Regions from separate parts of the Arthrobacter agilis genome, predicted to be linked through region 3. Evidence: predicted binding sites of a transcription regulator. Region 3 holds the regulator's gene; each other region holds the start of a gene.

What was found. Region 3 encodes LexA, which represses DNA repair genes until DNA is damaged. Its sites were predicted from a motif close to TCGAACANNTGTTCGA; they were not measured.
Region 1: a site for LexA is predicted at 1,534-1,549, ahead of QFZ50_RS12160 (HNH endonuclease signature motif containing protein). Genes of this name have one in related genera too.
Region 2: a site for LexA is predicted at 2,428-2,443, ahead of QFZ50_RS00275 (HNH endonuclease signature motif containing protein). Genes of this name have one in related genera too.

The regions. Positions count from the first base shown of each region.
Region 1 covers NZ_JAUSXO010000001.1:2,611,055-2,617,292, forward strand. Annotated here, with positions in the region: gene QFZ50_RS12145 (sulfite oxidase-like oxidoreductase) at 1-437, shown strand, start outside; gene QFZ50_RS12150 (FAD-binding oxidoreductase) at 434-1,150, shown strand; gene QFZ50_RS12155 (DUF6510 family protein) at 1,163-1,447, shown strand; gene QFZ50_RS12160 (HNH endonuclease signature motif containing protein) at 1,562-3,376, shown strand; gene crcB (fluoride efflux transporter CrcB) at 3,620-4,027, opposite strand; gene QFZ50_RS12170 (fluoride efflux transporter FluC) at 4,152-4,664, opposite strand; gene QFZ50_RS12175 (dienelactone hydrolase family protein) at 4,654-5,400, opposite strand; gene QFZ50_RS12180 (DUF1801 domain-containing protein) at 5,397-5,804, opposite strand; gene QFZ50_RS12185 (GNAT family N-acetyltransferase) at 6,156-6,238, shown strand, end outside.
Region 2 covers NZ_JAUSXO010000001.1:54,400-60,637, forward strand. Annotated here, with positions in the region: gene QFZ50_RS00270 (MFS transporter) at 1-654, shown strand, start outside; gene QFZ50_RS00275 (HNH endonuclease signature motif containing protein) at 742-2,415, opposite strand; gene serC (phosphoserine transaminase) at 2,523-3,647, opposite strand; gene QFZ50_RS00285 (metal-dependent transcriptional regulator) at 3,900-4,598, shown strand; cyclic di-AMP (ydaO/yuaA leader) riboswitch at 4,913-5,098, shown strand; gene QFZ50_RS00290 (NlpC/P60 family protein) at 5,104-5,940, shown strand; gene QFZ50_RS00295 (NlpC/P60 family protein) at 5,966-6,238, shown strand, end outside.
Region 3 covers NZ_JAUSXO010000001.1:819,631-825,868, reverse strand. Annotated here, with positions in the region: gene priA (bifunctional 1-(5-phosphoribosyl)-5-((5-phosphoribosylamino)methylideneamino)imidazole-4-carboxamide isomerase/phosphoribosylanthranilate isomerase PriA) at 1-340, opposite strand, end outside; gene QFZ50_RS03630 (hypothetical protein) at 398-556, opposite strand; gene hisH (imidazole glycerol phosphate synthase subunit HisH) at 561-1,199, opposite strand; gene hisB (imidazoleglycerol-phosphate dehydratase HisB) at 1,196-1,813, opposite strand; gene QFZ50_RS03615 (histidinol-phosphate transaminase) at 1,964-3,058, opposite strand; gene QFZ50_RS03610 (LysM peptidoglycan-binding domain-containing protein) at 3,141-3,656, opposite strand; gene lexA (transcriptional repressor LexA) at 4,039-4,746, shown strand; gene QFZ50_RS03600 (ATP-dependent DNA helicase) at 4,843-6,238, opposite strand, start outside.

The DNA.
Region 1 (6,238 bases), 1.8 Mb from region 3:
CAGGCGAGGCCCACCAGTGGACCTGGGACCAGCTGCAGGCACTGCCGCAGGAGGACATCACCACCGACATCCACTGCGTGACCCACTGGTCGAAACTCGGGACCAGGTGGCGCGGGGTCTCCCTCGACACGCTGTTCGAGGACGTGGAGTCCGACGCCGAGTACACGATGGTGCACTCCTACGGTGGCTACACGACGAACGTCCCGCTCGACGATCTCCTCGACGGCAAGGCCTGGATCGTCCACGAGTTCGACGGCGAGCCCCTTGCGCCTGCGCATGGCGGCCCGGCGAGGCTGCTGGTGCCGCACCTGTACTTCTGGAAGAGCGCCAAGTGGGTGAACGGCATCCGCCTGATGGAGCAGGACCTCCCCGGCTTCTGGGAGACGAACGGCTACAACATGTACGGCGATCCGTGGCGTGAGGAACGCTACTGGTGAAGCGGACGTGGCAGGTCGTAGAAGTCAGTGCGGTCCGCCCCGAGACCGCCCGTGCGCGGACCGTGAGGCTCCGCTTCCCCGATGCCGTCGTCGGCGTACCCGGCCAGCATGTCGACCTGCGGCTCACGGCCGAGGACGGCTACCAGGCGGTGCGCTCGTATTCAGTGGCGGCCTGGGTACCTCCGCGTGAGCTGGAACTGACGGTCGAGGAGCTCGACGACGGAGAGGTCTCCCCCTTCCTCGTCGGAGTCCTGTCCGTCGGCGACCAGCTGGAGGTCCGTGGACCGGTGGGAGGCTGGTTCACGTGGACGCCTGATCTCGCGGGTCCGCTGCAGCTGATCGCCGGAGGGTCCGGCGTCGTGCCGCTCATGGCGATGCTCCGTTCGCACTCCGAGGCCCGGTCGGCGGCACCTACGCGACTGCTCTATTCGGTGCGCAGCCCCGAGCACGTGTTCTACCGGGGCGAACTCGCCGTCATCGAGCAGGAGGACACGCAGGTGATGATCGACATCGCCTACTCCCGTGAGGCGCCGGACGGCCAGAGGGTCGGTCGCCTCACGCACGAGGCCGTCACGGCGTCCTGCTTCCCGCCGGCCGATGCGCCGGCCATCTACATCTGCGGCTCGACGGGTTTCGTCGAGGCCGTTGCAGCGTGGCTCGTCGAGGACGGGCACGACGCCGGCCGGATCCGGACCGAACGGTACGGCGGCTAGGAAAGGATCGTCATGGACAGCACGGAGCAGTATCCCCTCGACCAGGACCATCTCGACGGCAACGCCCTCGCCGGGGCCCTCGACCAGTTCGTCTCGGATCTCACTAGCGCCGAGTGCACGTGCGCGGGCTGCGGGTCCTCCGGTCCGCTGGCTGCGGCGCTGCTCTATGCGAAGGCACCCGGCATGGTGCTGCGGTGTCCCACCTGTACCGCCGTGCTGCTCTGCCTCACCGATCAGGGGGATCGTCAGATCCTCACCGTCGACGGCGTCCGTCACCTGGTGATCGACAAGCCCTGACGGGTGCGGGCAGCTCCGCCATCGATCGTCCTGTGGATATCCGGTCCCCCACTACCCCTCCACAATCGCACTTCGGCCGTGATTAATAGAACGCATGTTCGATAACATCGGGTCATGGGCGTCACACCGATCAAGAAGCTCTCCCAGCCAGGGTCCTCCCTGGATGAGGCCCGCGCCGTCCTCGGCGACTGCGCGCGTGGGCTTGCGCAGTACCACCACCTTCTGGCGCGGGAGGACGCCCTTCAATTCGTGCTCGACGTGGAGCAGGTGTCGAAGGTCGTGGATCACCTGCAGATCCTCGCGGCGCGGATAGCGGATCATCATGGCCTCGCGTCGGATCCGGGCAGCTCCACCACAGCCGGTCCTGGAGAAGCGGCATCAGCGGTCCAGGGTCCCCTCTCCGACTCGTCCTCCGACGCCGGTCGCACGTCCAGGAACTGCGCGGAATTCCTGCGGGAAACGATCGACATCAGCCGCACCGAGGCGAAGCGGCGGCTCAGTCTGGCCGCGGTCGTGCTGCCGTCCCTGTCGCCGTCGGGGAACCCGCTCCCACCGCGGCTGGAGGCTCTGGGCGAGGCCGCGGGTTCGTTCGCCATCAGCGGGCGGGCGATGGCCGTCGTAGCCCAGGCCCTTGAGCGTGTGCAGTCCTTCGCGACGCGGGAGCAACTCGAGAACATGGAGCACCACCTGACCCGGCAGGCGATCGAGTCCGACGAGGACGTCCTGCGGGTGCTAGCCCGTCGCTGGGAATCGGTGCTCGATCAGGACGGTCAGGAGCCCACCGAGAAGGTGCTGCGGGCCCGGCAGGGTGTGTTCCTCAAGGGCCGTCGCCACGGCCTGCACGTCCTGGAGATCGGTGCGACGGATGAGCAGTTCGAGCAGCTCGCAACGGTCATGAATGCGACTGCCAATCCGCGCGGATCCTCCGAGCAACCCGATCGACACGACCAACCGGACGACAGCGCGGCGTCCGGGCCCTGGGGGCCGGCGGCATCCGGGACGCCAGACGATGCAGCGGCCGACGCCGGGGGCAGCGGCGTATCGGAGACTGCAGCCGAGGCGCCGATGCAGGCGGCCGGTCGGACGAGCATCGGCGCCTCGGGATGCACGCGAGGCACTCCCGCAGCCAGTGCTGATGTCACGTCAGATGCCGGTGCAGGCGCACCCACGACCAGTGCTGGTGCCACCTCAGCTCCCCGTTCGGGCGCACCCGACCCGGCAGGCCCGACCCGGGCCCAGCGTCTCCTCGAGGGCCTGGTCTCGGCCTGCAGGATCGCCCTGTCCACCACCGGTCTGCCCGCAACAGGCGGGCACCGCCCCCAGGTCATGGTGACCATCGACTACAAGGACCTCACCGGCGCGACAGAACACGCCGGCCACGCCGTCTTCGCCGAACAGATCACCGCCAGCACCATCCGCAAACTCGCCTGCGACGCCGACCTCATCCCCCTGGTCCTGGGCGGCTCCGGCCAGGTCCTCGACGTCGGACGCGCCCAACGGCTCTTCCCACCCCACCTGCGCCGGGCACTCGTCGCCAGGGACAAGGGCTGCGCCTTCCCCGACTGCACCATCCCCGCCAGCTGGTGCGAAGCCCACCACCTCACGCCGTGGTCCCACGGCGGCTCGACCAGCCTCGACAACGGGGTGCTGCTGTGCTCACGACACCACCACCTCATCCACCAGGGAACCTGGACCATCGAAACCCGCAACGGCATCCCCTGGTTCACCCCACCAGCCCACCGACGACGGACCAGAAATCCGCGAAGAAACGTGTACTGGCAGGCAGGGCGTGCGGTCCACCACGAGCTCGCCAGTGCAACGGAGTGGATCCCTCTTCAGGAGAACCCTCCGACCGGCTGGGAACACGAGTCGCCTGAGACAGCCCGGCTGACCTGGGACGAAGAGCCGGGGCTTGATGAGCAGGCCTGAAACCCTGTGCTGGAACCGGAGCCTGGAAACCCGGCCTTAGTGGCGCGGCGCTTCAGAGCCAGGCCTTGGTGACGCGGCGCTTCAGAGCCAGGCCTTGGTGACGCGGCGTCTCAGAGCCAGGCCTTGGTGACGCGGCGCTTCAGAGCCAGGCCTTGGTGACGCGGGGCCCCAGAACCGGCCACGGTGACGCGGGTCGCCCACCTCGAACGGTGTCATCCGCCCGCGGTACCGCACCGCCGACTTTCACAGCCCGCCCATCCGCGCCGCGACGAACCCGATCACCAGACCGAGACCCGCGGCGGCCAGAGCCGCCAGCGCTGTTCCGACCCCCGAAAGCAGTGCTGCCCGGGTCTGACCGGCCTGGATCAGGCGTACGGTCTCACTGCTCGCCGTACTGAACGTCGTGTACCCGCCGAGGAAACCCGTCCCGCCGACGAGCAGCCACGAGGAAGGCAGCGCCACGGCGAGGACCAGCCCGGTCAGGACCCCGAGCACCAGCGAGCCACTGATGTTGACCGCCATCGTGCCGATCGGCACTACGCCCCGGATCGGCGAGATGAAGCCGTCGAGCATGAAACGTGCAACGGCCCCCAACCCACCGGCGATGCCGAGCATCAGCACGACAGACAGGCTCATGACGGAGGCGCTCATGGCGTGGCTCCTGAGGGCGCTCCGGGTCCGCTGCCTGAGCCACCGCTCGGGCCATCGCTCGGGCCATCGCTCGGGCCACGGCGAACGAACCGGACCACTGTGGCCACCGGCACCACCGACCCGTTCATGATGTGGCTCCTGACGGCGCTCCCGGACCGCGGCCTGAGCCATCGCTCGGGCTATCCCTCGGGCCACCGTGGACACGAGCACCGACGGCAAGGCCGGCTGCCGCCGCCGCAAGCCCGACAATCACCGACACGGAGAGGTAGGCGAGACCCTCCATCACCCGGCCTGAGCCGAGGAGCAGGGCGGAGTCGACGGCGAGCGCACTGTACGTGGTGAAGCCGCCGAGGAAACCCGTGCCGAAGAGCAGGCGGAGAGCCCGACGTCGCCCTTCGTCGGGGCCATGTCGTGCCAGGGCCCCGAGCAGCAGTCCGAGAGCGAAGGCCCCCACGATGTTGATCAGGAAGATCCCCAACGGTAGGCCCGCAGGAGCCGGAAGAACCCCGGCGAGACCGAAGCGGGACAGCGTTCCACCCATCCCACCCAGGAATACCAGCAGGAGGTAGGAGGGCCTGAGATGAGGCGGTCGTCCGCGGCCGTCGGAACGTCGTCGCGCCGGTGGATCAGGCGACATGCCGCGTGAGGAACTCCAGGGTCAGGTTCCAGGCATCTTCGGCCGGGCCGGGCCGGTACGCGAAGCGATTCGTGTCGTTGAAGAACGCGTGGCCGGCATCCGGATAGATCTTCGCCGTGAAGTCGACACCTGCACCACCCATCGCGCTCTCGAGTGCCGGCAGTTCGGCGATGAGGGCGTCGTCGTCCTGGCCGTAGAAGGCCAGGACGGGCGCCTTGATGCCTGCCAGTTCGTCGTCCGAGAACGAGGCATGGCCGTAGAAGGAAACACACGCCAGCAGACGCGGCTCGTGGATGGCGAGGGAGAAGCTGTAGGTTCCGCCGAAGCAGAATCCGGTGACCCCCACGCGTCCTGCGACGTCGGCATCGTCGTACAGGAACGCGAAACACGCCTGGACCCGCTGGGTGGTGAGCGAACCGAACTCGGGGTTCCGTAGGGGCGCCAGGAGTGCCCGGAGCTTCGGCTGTGCCTCGTTACGCGCTGCTTCATCCGGATTGGCGATGGCCTCGCCGATGCCGGCGGTGTTCTCCTCGGTGATGCCCTGGTCAGCGAGGAGATCCGGTGCGACGACGACATAGCCTTCCCGAGCGAAACGGTCCGCGACATCACGAGTGTGGCCCACGAGCCCCCACACCTCGTGGATGAGGACGAGTCCACCCTTCACCGGTCCTTCGGGGCGCGCCACATAGGCAGAGAGGGTGCCCGCGGGCGTGACGATGTCCTCGAACGAGCTCATTCGCCTAGGCTTGCACGCTTCTTGATGCTGCGCCAACCACCGTCACGGTTGTCAGCGATGATCGCCCTGAAGATCTCTCGCAGCGCGTCCTCGTCGAACGGTCCACCTTCGTGGAGGGCGACCGTCCGTCCTGTGGAGTTGGTGGCGCCGCCCGTGATGATCCCGTGGGGATCGGGCGCCAGCCCGCCGTCGTACAGGAACACGTTGACGTGGTCCTTGGCGGCCAGCAACGCACAGACGTTCCCGTCGAGCACGAAGTAGGGCTGCCTCGTGCGCTTGATCGTTTCCTGCACCTCAGGATCCGCCTCGTGCACGAGCCGGCGCACGCTGCGGCAGATGGCCTGCTGCCACGGCGGCAGCTTTGCGATGTAGTCGTCGACCCGGGTGTCGGGCTCTCCTGCCATGGGACCAGTGTGCCAGCGGCCGACGGGAGCCGGAAGGGCGCCCAGCAACGGCCGAAAGAATCAAAGGCAGGCGCTCGGGTTCCAGGCAGGTTCCCTCCGAGACTTGACCGTCCGCCCTCGCAGGTACTCTCCGATCCGCCGATCCGCCGATCCGTCGGTCAGCCGGTCGCGATCCGTGACACCGGAAGGATCGGCCGGAAGAACAATCGTGGATGCAGCTCACGGGCGTGAACCTGTGACGGGCGAAGCCTGTCGCATCGGCCGAGCGGCTTGCCTGAGGGTGCAGGTCGCGAGCAATGCCGGCTTCCCCGGGTCGAGCCCCCTCCACCCATTTCCACTACTGTTGCCCGGGTGTCTCCTCCCACCCTGCCGGCCTCGGTCCGCATGCGCTTGCTCACGTCGGACGATGCCGCCGCTCTCGCCCGGGCCTACCG
Region 2 (6,238 bases), 770 kb from region 3:
ATCCGTGCGGGGTTCCGCTATGTGCGGCATCGGCCGGACCTCATGATGGTGCTGCTCGCGATCTTCATCGTGGGTACCTTCGGCCTGAACTTCGCGGTCTTCATCGCCTCCATGGCCCGCACGGAGTTCGGGCAGGACGCCGGGGTCTTCGGTGTGCTGTCCTCGGTCATGGCCATCGGGTCCGTGGCGGGAGCCCTGCTGTCGGCGCGGAGGGACCGTCCGCGCCTGCGTTTCGTCTTCGGTGCATCGGCCGCGTTCGGCATCGCCTGCATCCTCGCAGCCCTGGCGCCGACCCTCTGGTTGTTCGGGCTGGCGCTCGTACCTGTCGGGCTGTTCGCATTGACGCTGATGACGAGCGCCAACGCCTACGTGCAGACCACCACCGATCCGGCCATGCGTGGTCGCGTCATGGCCCTGTACTTCGCCATCTTCCTCGGGGGGACGCCGTTGGGCGCACCGGTGGTGGGCTGGGTCTCCGACGTCTTCGGTCCACGGTGGAGCCTGGGTGTCGCTGCGGCCTCGGGACTCATCGCGGCCGCGGCCGGGATCTTCTGGGCCTGGCGCTATCACGAGGTGCGGCTGCGCTACGACCGGTCGGCGCCCCGGCGCCTTCGGCTCGATCATGAGGCCGGGGCGGGCGACGGCACGCCCTAGGGTTGCTGGTGCCCGCCGCACGTCATGCCCGGCCGATGATCCTGCATCGAGGGTGCCCACAAGGCCCTGCCGGTTCGGCTAGTCCGGCTAGGTCGGGGCGGGCGGGATCCGTTGATGCCCGACGTCCGCATCGATGACCTGCCCTGCCTGCCAGAACAGGTTTCGCCGAGGTCCGCCCGTGCGTCCTGTGCGGGTGAGTGGAGTGAACCACGGGATGCCTGCCCGTGAGTGGACGTCCCAGGTTCCCTGGTGAACGGTGTGGTGGTGGTGCGAGCACAGCAGGACGCCGTTGTCGATGCTGGTGGATCCGCCACGGGACCAGGGCGTCAGATGATGGGCTTCGCACCAGCTGGCCGGGATCGAGCAGTCGGGGAAGGCGCAGCCCTTGTCGCGTGCTACCAGGGCACGGCGGAGGTGGGGAGGGAAGAGCCGCTGGGCCCGTCCGAGATCCAGCACCTGACCGCTTCCTCCCAGGACCATCGGGATGAGGTCGGCATCGCAGGCGAGTTTCCGGATGGTCCGGGCACTGACCTGTTCCGAGAATACGGCGGAGCCGGCCCGCTCGGCCTTGCCCACGAGATCCTGGTAGGAGATCGTCACCATGACCTGTGGGCGGTGTCCACCAGATGCCGGAAGACCGGGACCGGACAGGGCGATCCTGCACGCAGCCACAAGGCCTTCCAGCAGGTTCTGTGCCCTCGTGGGGGCGGCGCCGGCACCGGCTGTGACCGTCGGAGGACCACCGTGACCAGCGGCCGGGCTGTTCGACGGATTCCCGATACCGTCGCTCCCGATACCGTTGCTCCCGAGACCGTCGCTCCAGAGACTGCCCGTGGCATTGGCCGCGCTCCGGGGTGCCCCGGTGGCAACCGCAGGTGCCACCCCGTGGACTTCTCCTGTGGCACTCGCCGCAGAGGCCGGCTGCTGCTGGGCTCCGCGAGGATTTCCTGCCGAATTCATCACGGTGGCGAGGTGCTCGAACTGCTCATCGGTCGCACCGATCTCGAGGACGTGCAGGCCATGGCGACGGCCCTTGAGGAACACGCCCTGCCGGGCCCGCAGGATCTTCTCCGTGGGCTCCTGTCCGTCCTGATCGAGCACTGATTCCCAGCGGCGGGCCAGCACCCGCAGGACGTCCTCGTCGGACTCGATGCCCTGGCGCGTGAGGTGGTGCTCCATGGAGGCGAGCTGATCCGGTGTGGCGAAGGAGTGCACCCGCTGGATGGCCTGCGCGATGACGGTGGCCGCGCGACCACTGATCAGGCAGGCCCTGGACGCATCGCCCAGAACCCCGAGCGGCGCAGGCACGGTCGCTCCCGTTGCCGACAGGCCGGGGAGTACGACCGCAGCCAGGGTCAGCCGCCGTCGCGCCTCCGCGCGACCGATGCCCAGCACGGCCCGCAGGAACTCCGCGCAGTCCCTGAACCCGTCGCCGCTCCCCGCCCGCGCGGGAGACGATGTCTGCTCCGGGCCGGGGACGGTCGTCGATATCCGAGGCCGAACCGGCACGGACACGAGGCCGGCGTCCGGTCGTTCGTCCGCGTCGAGATGATGGTCCTCCGCAACGCGGGCGACGAGGATCTGCAGGTGATCGACGATCCTGGACACGTTCTCGACCTCGACGACGAGGTCGAGGGCCTCGGTCCTGGACAGGACATGGTGCCGGCGGCCGAAGGTACTCGCACAGTCGGCAAGGGCGGTGCGCGCCGCATCCAACGAGCTTCCTGCCCGCGTCAGCGGTTCTGTCGGTGCGATGGCCATGGCTCTATTTTATGGAACACATGTTCTATTCCGCAGGGCAGGACGTGAATGTGGAGGACCAGTCACCCGATGTTGTCCACACAGCGGGGGCCTGTGGACGCCGGCCCCTAGAGCAGGTTCTCGACGACGTGGTCGATGCAGGCGATCAGGGCCGAGACGTCGTCCGGCTCGATCGCCACGAAGGTGGCGATGCGGAGCTGGTTGCGGCCGAGCTTGCGGTAGGGCTCGACGTCGACGATCCCGTTGGCTCGGAGGATCGCGGCGACGCGCGCAGCATCCACGGCGTCGTCGAAGTCCACCGTCACGATCACGTTGGAGCGGTCCTCCGGCCGGACGACGTAGGGGGTCGCGACAGCGGACGCCTCGGCCCAGCGGTACAGGCGCCCTGCCGAATCCGCCGTGCGCGCGGTAGCGAAGGGCAGGCCGCCCTGCTCGTTGAGCCACTGCACCTGTGCGTCGAGTGTGACGAGCGTGGACAGCGACGGCGTGTTGTAGGTCTGGTTGAGGCGGGAATTGTCGATCGCGGTCTGCAGGTTCAGGAAATCCGGGATCCAGCGGTCGCCGGCATCGATGCGCGCGGCACGGTCCAGCGCGGCGGGGGAGAAGAGGCCCAGCCACAGGCCGCCGTCGGACGCGAAGTTCTTCTGCGGTGCGAAGTAGTAGACATCGGCCTGCGACACGTCGACGTCGAGGCCGCCGGCCGCGGACGTCGCATCGACGATCACGAGCGAATCGGCGTCGGCTCCCTCGATCCGGCGTACGGGAGCCGCGACGCCGGTGGAGGTCTCGTTCTGCGGCCAGGCGTAGGTGTCGACACCGGCTTCCGCGACGGGATCCGGGCGCGTCCCGGGCGCGGAGGTGATGACGCTGGACTCGTCGAGGAAGGGCGCCCTGGTGGTCGCATTGGCGAACTTGGACCCGAACTCGCCGAAGGACAGGTGCTGTGCCTTCCGCTCGACGAGCCCGAAGGTGGCGACGTCCCAGAAGGCGGTCGAACCGCCGACGCCGAGGACGACCTCGTACCCGTCGGGCGCACCGAAGAACGTGCTCAGGCCCGTCCGCACCCGGCCCACGAGGTCCCGTACGGGAGCCTGCCGGTGGGAGGTTCCGAGCAGTGACCGTCCCGCCGAGACGAGCGCGTCGATCTGACCGCTCCGGACCTTCGACGGCCCGGCGCCGAAACGGCCGTCCGAGGGCAGAAGGTGGTCGGGGATGCGGGGCGTGTCACTCATGCGGTGCTCCAGCTGTAGGGCGGCAGGTACGGCCTTCATTCTGCCCCAGCGGTCCCCGGCCCTCCATTTGTGAACGGCGCACCCGAGACTCCCGGGGCCGCCCTGTACCCGCCCGCCCGATTGCCGGGCCAGTTGCGCCATGGGTTAACCTTGGGGAGCGTGGGGCGGAGCAGTCCGTGCTGGCTTTGGCTTGCCTCACCGGCGTGAGGCACCCCAGCCGCGCACCCGCACCGCACCAAGGAGCTGAACCGCATGACGGACCTCATCGACACCACCGAGATGTACCTGCGGACCATCCTTGAACTCGAGGAAGAGAACATCGTCGCGCTCCGCGCCCGGATCGCCGAGCGCCTCCGCCACTCCGGACCCACCGTCTCCCAGACCATCGGCCGCATGGAACGCGACGGCCTCGTCGTCGTCTCCGGGGATCGGCACCTCGAACTCACCGAACTCGGCCGCCACAGGGCCACCGGTGTCATGCGGAAGCACCGTCTCGCGGAACGTCTGCTCAGCGACGTCATCGGCCTCGACTGGGCGTACGTCCACGACGAAGCATGCCGCTGGGAGCACGTGATGAGCGAACGCGTGGAGCGGCGGCTCTACGAGCTCCTCGGCAAGCCCTCCGAATCGCCGTACGGCAACCCCATCCCCGGCCTCGAGGCCATCGGTGGGGTGGAGTCCGAACTCTTCACCGACGGCGTGGTCACCCTGCTCTCGGCCATGGGCACCTACTCGCCCGGGAATCCGGTCACGCTGGTGCGCCTCGCCGAACCGATCCAGGTCGACCCGGAACTCCTCACCCAACTCGACGAGGGCGGCCTACGCCCGGGCGCGCAGCTCAACCTGGAATCCGTGGGTGACTACGTCTCCGTCCGGGTGCCCGGCGTCGAGGGTGCGCTCGAACTGCCGCCCGAGGTGGCCTCGCACGTGTTCGTCTCCGTCGCAGCCTGACGGCAGTCTCGCCAGGCGCTCCCTGACGGCGCGCAGCGCTCGGGTCCCGAGTCCGGCAACGGCGCCCGCACGGGGACCTTCGACGGGCAGGCAGGCGGGTCCCGACGGCGCTGGGCGGCGCCCGTCACGCCGCTTGGACGGATACCCGGAAGCACATTCGCAACGGCCCCGCGACGCCCCCACGGAGGCCCCCGCATGACCCTCCGGAAAGCCGTCGTCACCAAGAACACACCATTCCGTGACCGTAACGTGACAAACGGGCCTTTCTGCGGTAGCTTTCATCTCGTGCCAAATTCGCTCTAGATCCGGCACCCTCTTGCAAATCGCCTAGCTCTGCCATTGCTCGAGGTCCGTCCGCACCATCGCATGGCAGAGGCGGGGGAACCAATTTCTGGGTTTCGTAACCGAAATCCTTGGGGTTAAGTCGCTGCTTCACGCAGTGGCCGGGTGACTCCCATCCGAATCCGACAGCTCACCTCGCAGGCGTTGGGAGAGGCAATCCAACGTGTCCAATAGCTCTTCACTGGGCCGCCATCGTGCGGCCCGGAACGTCAGCGCGCTGACCAACCTGTCGACAGCAGTCACCTCCAATGCCGGATCGGTCGGCCGCCAGGCAGCCGTCATCGTCGCCGCCACCGGGCTCGTGCTGACCGCCGGCCTGCCGGCCCACGGCGCCACCCCCGCCGAGCGCGAGGTCCAGTCCTCCGCAGCGCTGACCGTGAGCCGGGTCGTCTCGGCAGAGGTCACCGTCCCCGCCACCGCCACGGTCTCCTTCGACCGCGTCGCCGTCGAGGTCACCGCAGCCCCCGAGCCCGTCGTGGAGGCACCTGCTCCCGTCGTGGAGGCACCGGCACCCGCCGCCGAGACGCCGGCCCCCGTGGTCGAGGCGCCGGCCCCCGTCGCCGCCCAGCCCGCTCCCGCTCCGGTTGCGGTGCCTGCAGTCGCAGCGCCGGCCGCCGTTGTGCCGGCTGCAGCGCCCGCCGCCGTCGCACCGGCCCCCGTGGCTCCGCAGCCCGCTCCCGCCGCCCCGTCCTCCGGCGTTGCTGCCGGTCTGGTCGGCTCGGCCTACAGCCAGCTCGGCGTGGCCCAGGACTGCACGGCCATGGTCGAGAAGGCACTGCGCTCGGTCGGCAAGTCCGTCGGTGACCTCGCTCCCGGCCAGTTCTTCCAGTTCGGCGACGTCGTCGGCAGCCCTGCTCCCGGTGACCTCGTGATCACCGGTGGCCACGTGGCCATCTACGTCGGCAACGGTCAGGTCATCAGCGGTGGGCTGAACGGTATGAACACCGGCCTCCACTCCCTGTCCGACCTGCCCGGCGCCAGCTTCGTCCGCGTCCGCTAGAAACACACCCCGGAGTATCTCCCCCATGCCTTCATCCGTCATGCCCGCACGCCACCGAGGAGAAGCGCGGAACGCCGCCACCTTCTCCGATCTCGCCAAAGCAGTCACTTCCAACGCGACCGGGATGGGCCGCCAGGCCGCCGTCATCGTCGCCGCTTCGGGCCTCGTCCTGTCCAGCGGTGTCGCCGCCAACGCTGCGGACCTGCAGCCGCAGCGGGACGTGGCAGCGTCCAGCGTCTCCCTGGCCTCCTCCCGCGCGGAGGTCGTCGCACCGGCCGGGTCGCTGGTCTCCTTCAAC
Region 3 (6,238 bases):
GGGCGGCCGTACCGAGGTTGACCCGGGTGGCGCCGAGCTCCAGTGCCGCGTCGAGCGATGCGTCGTCGCGGATGCCGCCGGAGAGTTCCACCTTGATGTCGAGGTGGCGGACCACGCGCTCGAGCAGGTCCCGGTTGGATCCGCGGCCGAAGGCCGCGTCCAGGTCCACGAGGTGCACCCACTCCGCCCCGTCCTCCTGCCAGGCGAGGGCGGCGTCGAGCGGGTCGCCGTAGCTGGTCTCGCTGCCGGCCTCGCCCTGGACCAGGCGCACGGCCTGGCCGTCGGCGACGTCGACGGCGGGGAGGAGTTCGAGCACGGGTGATTCGGCGAAGGGGGTCATGGTCTGCTTTCGTACGGGCGGCGGAGCTCGGGTGGGTCGGTCGGGGTCGGGCTGCGGCTAGTCGCCGGGGAGGGTGAACAGGTAGGCGGCGACGAGCGCGAGTCCGGCCAGCGCGAGGAAGGCGATCCACACCCAGCGCGGGAACTCCTGGCTGCGCAGCGAGTACGCCCCGCCGATGAGGAGGCCGGCGGCTCCCATGAGCAGGAGACTCACCATCGGCTCACCGCAGTCCCTCGATCCAGTTCCGCAGCAGCTGCGCTCCTGCGTCGCCCGACTTCTCGGGGTGGAACTGGGTGGCGCTGAGCGGGCCGTTCTCGACCGCGGCGATGAAGGGTCCCCCGTGGTGGGACCAGGTGACCTGCGGCGGCTTCATGGCGGGCTGGGTGACGTCGAAGGACCAGTCCTGCACGCCGTAGGAGTGCACGAAGTAGAAGCGCTCGTCACCGATGCCGTCGAACAGGACGGTGCCCTCGGGCGCCTGCACGGTGTTCCAGCCCATGTGCGGCACGACGTCCGCCTTCAGGCGCTCCACGGTGCCGGGCCACTCCCCCATGCCGGGCGTGCGCACACCGTGCTCCACGCCCTCGTCGAAGAGCACCTGCAGTCCCACGCAGATCCCGAGGACGGGCCGGCCACCGGCCACCCGGCGGCCGATCATGCGCAGGGCGTCGACGTCCTTCAGTCCCTTCATCACGGCGGCGAAGGCTCCGACGCCGGGGACGAGGAGCCCGTCGGCGTTGAGTACGTCGTCGGGCTTCGCGCTCAGGACGACGTCGGCCCCCACGTGCTCGAGGGCGCGGACGACGGAGCGGACGTTGCCGGAGCCGTAGTCGAGGACGGTGACGGTGCGGGCGGTCATAGCGCTCCCTTCGTGGAGGGGATGCCCTCGACGCGGGGATCCGGTTCCACAGCTGACCGCAGCGCCCGGGCCAGGGCCTTGAACTGGGCCTCGACGATGTGGTGCGGATCGCGGCCCGCGAGGACCGTGACGTGCAGGCAGATCTGGGCGTGCAGCGCGAGGGCCTCCAGGACGTGGCGGGTGAGTGATCCGGTGAAGTGCCCGCCGATGAGGTGGTACTCCTGGCCGGCGGGTTCCCCTCCGTGGACGAGGAACGGGCGGCCGGAGATGTCGACGACGGCAGTGGCGAGGGCCTCGTCGAGCGGCACGGTCGCCTCGCCGAAGCGGCGGATGCCGGCCTTCGTGCCGAGGGCGATCCGCAGTGCCTCGCCGATCGCGATCGCGGTGTCCTCGACGGTGTGGTGGACGTCGATGTGCGTGTCGCCGGAGGACCTGATGGTGAGGTCGATCAGCGAATGCTTCGACAGGGCCGTGAGCATGTGGTCGTAGAAGGGCACGGTGGTGTCGATCGAGGACACACCGGTGCCGTCGAGGTCGAGTTCGACGAGGACGCTCGACTCGCTCGTGACGCGCTCGATACGTGCCGTTCGGCCGCGGGCGGCATCAACTGTCATTGCATTCCTTCTGTGCGCTGCCCGGTGTCCGGGCACGGATCGAGGTTTGGGGCGTGCTGCTGTGGGGTGGAGGGGTGCGACGCCGGACCGTGCGCGCTCCTCAAGTCTAGGAGACCCGCGCGGGGTGGTCCGGCGGACGGTACCGACGGGCTAGAGCAGCTTCTCCAACGCCGAGAGGAACACCGTGGTCTCGCGTTCTGTTCCCGCGGTGACCCGCAGCGAGCCGGGGATACCGACGTCGCGGATGAGGACCCCTGCCTCCAGGAGCCCCTCCCACACGCGGTGCGGGTCCTCGAGGCCCGAGAAGAACACGAAGTTCGCGTCCGACGGGGCCGGCGAGAGGCCGAGGCCCCGGAGCTCCCGCACGATGCGGTCCCGCTGCACCTTGATGGCCTCGACATTGGACAGGAGGGTGGCCGCGTGCGTGAGGGCCGCGTTGGCCGCCGCCTGGGTGATCGCGGAGAGGTGGTACGGCAGGCGGACCAGCCGGAGCGCGTCGGCGACCTCCGGCGCTGCGGCGAGATACCCGATCCGGGCTCCGGCCAGGGCGAACGCCTTGCTCATCGTGCGGGACACGAGCAGTCGGGGGCGCCCGGGCAGCAGGGTGAGGGCGCTCGGCGTGTCCTTCTGGGCGAACTCCCCGTAGGCCTCGTCGACGATGATGATGGCGCGCGCCGCCTCGCCCGCCTCGTAGGCGGCCTCGATGACGTCGAGTCCCAGCGCCGTGCCCGTGGGGTTGTTCGGCGAGCACAGGAAGACGATGTTCGCGCCGGAGCTGCGCACGGCCCGGGCCGTGGCCTCCGGCGTCATGGCGTAGGAGGCCTCACGGTCCGCCGTGACGTAGCGGGTGCCCGTGCCGCTCGCCAGCAGGGGGTACATGGAGTAGGTCGGCGGGAATCCGATGGCCGTGCGCCCCGGGCCGCCGAAGGCCTGGAGCACCTGCTGCAGGACCTCGTTGGAGCCGTTCGCCGCCCAGAGCTGGTCCGGGGTGAGCCCGTGGCCGAGGTAGTCGGCGAGATTCTTCCGCAGTTCGGTGAATTCACGGTCCGGGTAGCGGTTCAGGCCCTGGGTGGCCGCGGCGACGGCCTCGACGATGGCCGCGTGCACGTCGGCCGGGACACCGTGCGTGTTCTCGTTGACGTTCAGGAGGATCGGGACGTCCAGCTGCGGAGCTCCGTAGGGGTGGAGCCCGACGAGATCGTCACGCAGCGGCAGGTTCGAGAGGGCGTCGACGGAGGAGGGCACCCCATGAGTTTAAGCGATGCCGCCTGCAGCGGCCAATGGCGGGTGTCCGGGTGCGACGATTGCCCCGCCCCGGACGGCGTGCCTAACCGCCGACGGGGACCGCGATGTCCTGCCCCGCCTGGACGACGGAGCTGCGGAGGTCGTTGAGTTCGACCATCTCGGCGACGACGTCCCGCGGGTCGCGGTCCGGCGCGTACCGGAGCGCGAGGTCCCAGAGGGACTCCCCCGCCGCGACGCTGACCTCGACGGCCGCCGCCGGCGCCGGCAGCGACTCGCCGGCCTGGGCCTGCGACGTCAGGAAGGCGCCGAGGAGGATCAGGGCCGCCACGCCCAGTGCGATCGGCAGGCCGACCAGGACGAGACGTCCCCGCCGCGTCAGGCTCAGGGGGCGCTCCGCACTCCGCTGCATGGAGGTACGGGGCTGGGCCGGTCCGGCGGCCTGCGGGATGCCACGGGACGGCCTGGGCACGCGCGGACCGAAGGTAGCGGCGCTGCGTGCGGCCCGCCCTGCGGGGACGGACCGGAGGCGTGCCTCAGGACGGGTGGGGGTCAGCGCCCATAACGCCGTGCTGCCGTGCAGTGCGGGTACTTCAGCCATTGCCAGCCTCTTTCCCTTCGAATAGCCGATCAGGTCTGGACTCCTGTTTCGAACGCGTGTTCTAATTAATCAGAGCTTATTTCTAGCACTGACGGACGACCGTTGTCGAGACTCGGTCGAACACATGTTTGAAAAGCTCCACCGTCTGCCCTAGCGTGATCAGGGCAGGGCATCGACGGCACCCGCCGCTACGGAGCGGCAGGCACGGCGTCGATGTACCTCAGGCAATCACCCGCCACTGACAGAAACGCCCGCCGCGGCCGCGGCGGGCGGCAGGCGGGCACAACGGGATCTGCAGTCCCAGGCGAAAGGCACAACAGTGGCGGAACGAACTCCGGCGGACGGGCAGGAATCGAACACGGTCGAGGGGCCGGCAGGCCCCGTGCCGATCTCGGCGGGCCGTGGCCGTCCCCGCGGCCGCTCCGTGTCGAAGGGACTGACGGCGCGTCAGCTGACGATCCTCGAGACCATCCAGCGCTCCATCGCGGACAAGGGCTACCCGCCGTCGATGCGGGAGATCGGCGACATCGTGGGCCTCGCCAGTCTTTCGAGCGTGACCCACCAGCTGTCGCAGCTCGAGCGTCTCGGCTACCTGCGGCGTGACCCGAAGCGCCCCCGGGCCATGGAGGTCCTGCTGCCGCTCACCCTGCCTCCCGAGGCACCCGTGGACGGATCGCCGGAGCGGAAGCCCTCCGCCGAGCACCGGGTCGCCGTGGACACGGCCCTGGTGCCGCTCGTGGGTCGTATCGCGGCCGGCGGGCCCATCCTCGCCGATCAGGTCGTCGAGGACGTCATGCCCCTCCCCCGGCAGCTCGTGGGCCACGGGGAGCTCTTCATGCTCAGGGTCTCGGGTGATTCGATGGTCGACGCCGCGATCTGCGACGGGGACTGGGTGGTGGTCCGCAAGCAGCAGAGCGCGCAGAACGGCGACATCGTCGCGGCGCTGCTCGACGACGAGGCCACCGTGAAGACGTTCCGCCAGCGCGACGGGCACACCTGGCTCCTGCCCCAGAACACGCGGTACGAGCCCATCCTCGGTGACCACGCGAGCATCATGGGCAAGGTCGTCTCGGTGATGCGCGCCCTGTAGTCGCCGGGCGGACCGCCGCACGACACCGGAAGGGAGCCGCAGTCCAGGACTGCGGCTCCCTTCTCGCGCATCCACCGCGGATCGGTCGGAGGCGGGTCAGCGGGCGGAGAGCCGCTCGAGGATGCCGGTGACCGTGGACCGGTCCGTCGTCGCCCAGAACGGTGGCAGCGCCGCCCGGAGGAAGCCCCCGTAGCGGGCCGTGGCGAGGCGGCTGTCGAGCACCGCGACGACCCCCCGGTCCCCCGCGGACCGGATGAGGCGCCCTGCCCCCTGGGCGAGCCGTACGGCCGCGTGGGTCGCGGAGACGCTCATGAAGCCGTTGCCGCCGTTGCGTGCGACGGCGCGGGTGCGGGCGGTCATGAGGGGATCGTCGGGCCGCGGGAAGGGGATGCGGTCGATGACGACCAAACGGCACGAGGCCCCGGGCACGTCCACGCCCTGCCACAGGGACATCGTGCCGAACAGGCAGGTGTCCGGTTCGGCGGCGAACCGGTCCACGAGGCCGCTGAGCGAGGATTCCCCCTGGCACAGGATCTCGAAGTCCACCTCGGGCCGCAGCGCCTCCGCTGCCTCCTCGGCGGCCCGCCGCGAGGAGAACAGGCCGAGCGCACCCCCGCGGGACGCCTTCAGGAGCGTCAGCAGTTCCTCCAGCTGCGCGGCCGAGGTGCCCCGTTCGGGCTTCGGCAGGTCCTTCGCCACGTACAGGACGCCCTGCCGCGGATAGTCGAACGGGCTGCCGACGTCGACGCCGGTCCACGCGGGCGCGCCCGGTCCGCTGAGGCCGAGGGATCCTGCCACGGGCCCGAACTCCGAGCCGATGGCGAGCGTCGCGGAGGTCAGGATCACCGTGTGGTCCTCGAAGAGTCCCTCCCGCAGGCGTCCCGCGACGGACAGGGGCGCGACGTTGAGCGTCGCGGGTGCGGTCTCGTCCGGCGAGGAGTAGCCGGATCCGGGGGTGAACGTGCTGGGCCGGGACGCCCACACCACCTCCTTGGAGTCCGCCGCCGCGAGGATCCGTTCGGCGAGGTCGAACACCAGGGTGACGCGGGAGCGTGCCACCTGCCGGCCGCCGTCGGCGTCGGCCTCGGACTTGCCGTCCGTCTTCGTGTCGGACAGCGCCGCCCGTGCGGCGTCCCGGACCTGCGCCAGGGACTGCTCGAGGTCATCGGGCAGGCCGCCGGGCAGGAGCCCCGACGGGACGAGTTCGGCCGCCGCCTCGAAGGCGGACGCTGCGGTGTCGAGGGCCGCGGTGCCGATCGACGCGTGGCGGCGGAGCGCCGTCGAGGCCGCACTCACCATGGCGGCGGACAGCTGCCCGGACACCGCGCCCGTGACGCGGTCGTGGAGTTCGTGGGCTTCGTCGATGACGACGACGTCGTACTCGGGCAGCACGGCCAGCCCCTCGAAGGCGCTGATCGCGAGCATCGCGTGGTTGGTGATGATGATGTCGGCGTCCGCCGCGGCGGCACGCGCCTTCTCGCTGAAGCACTGC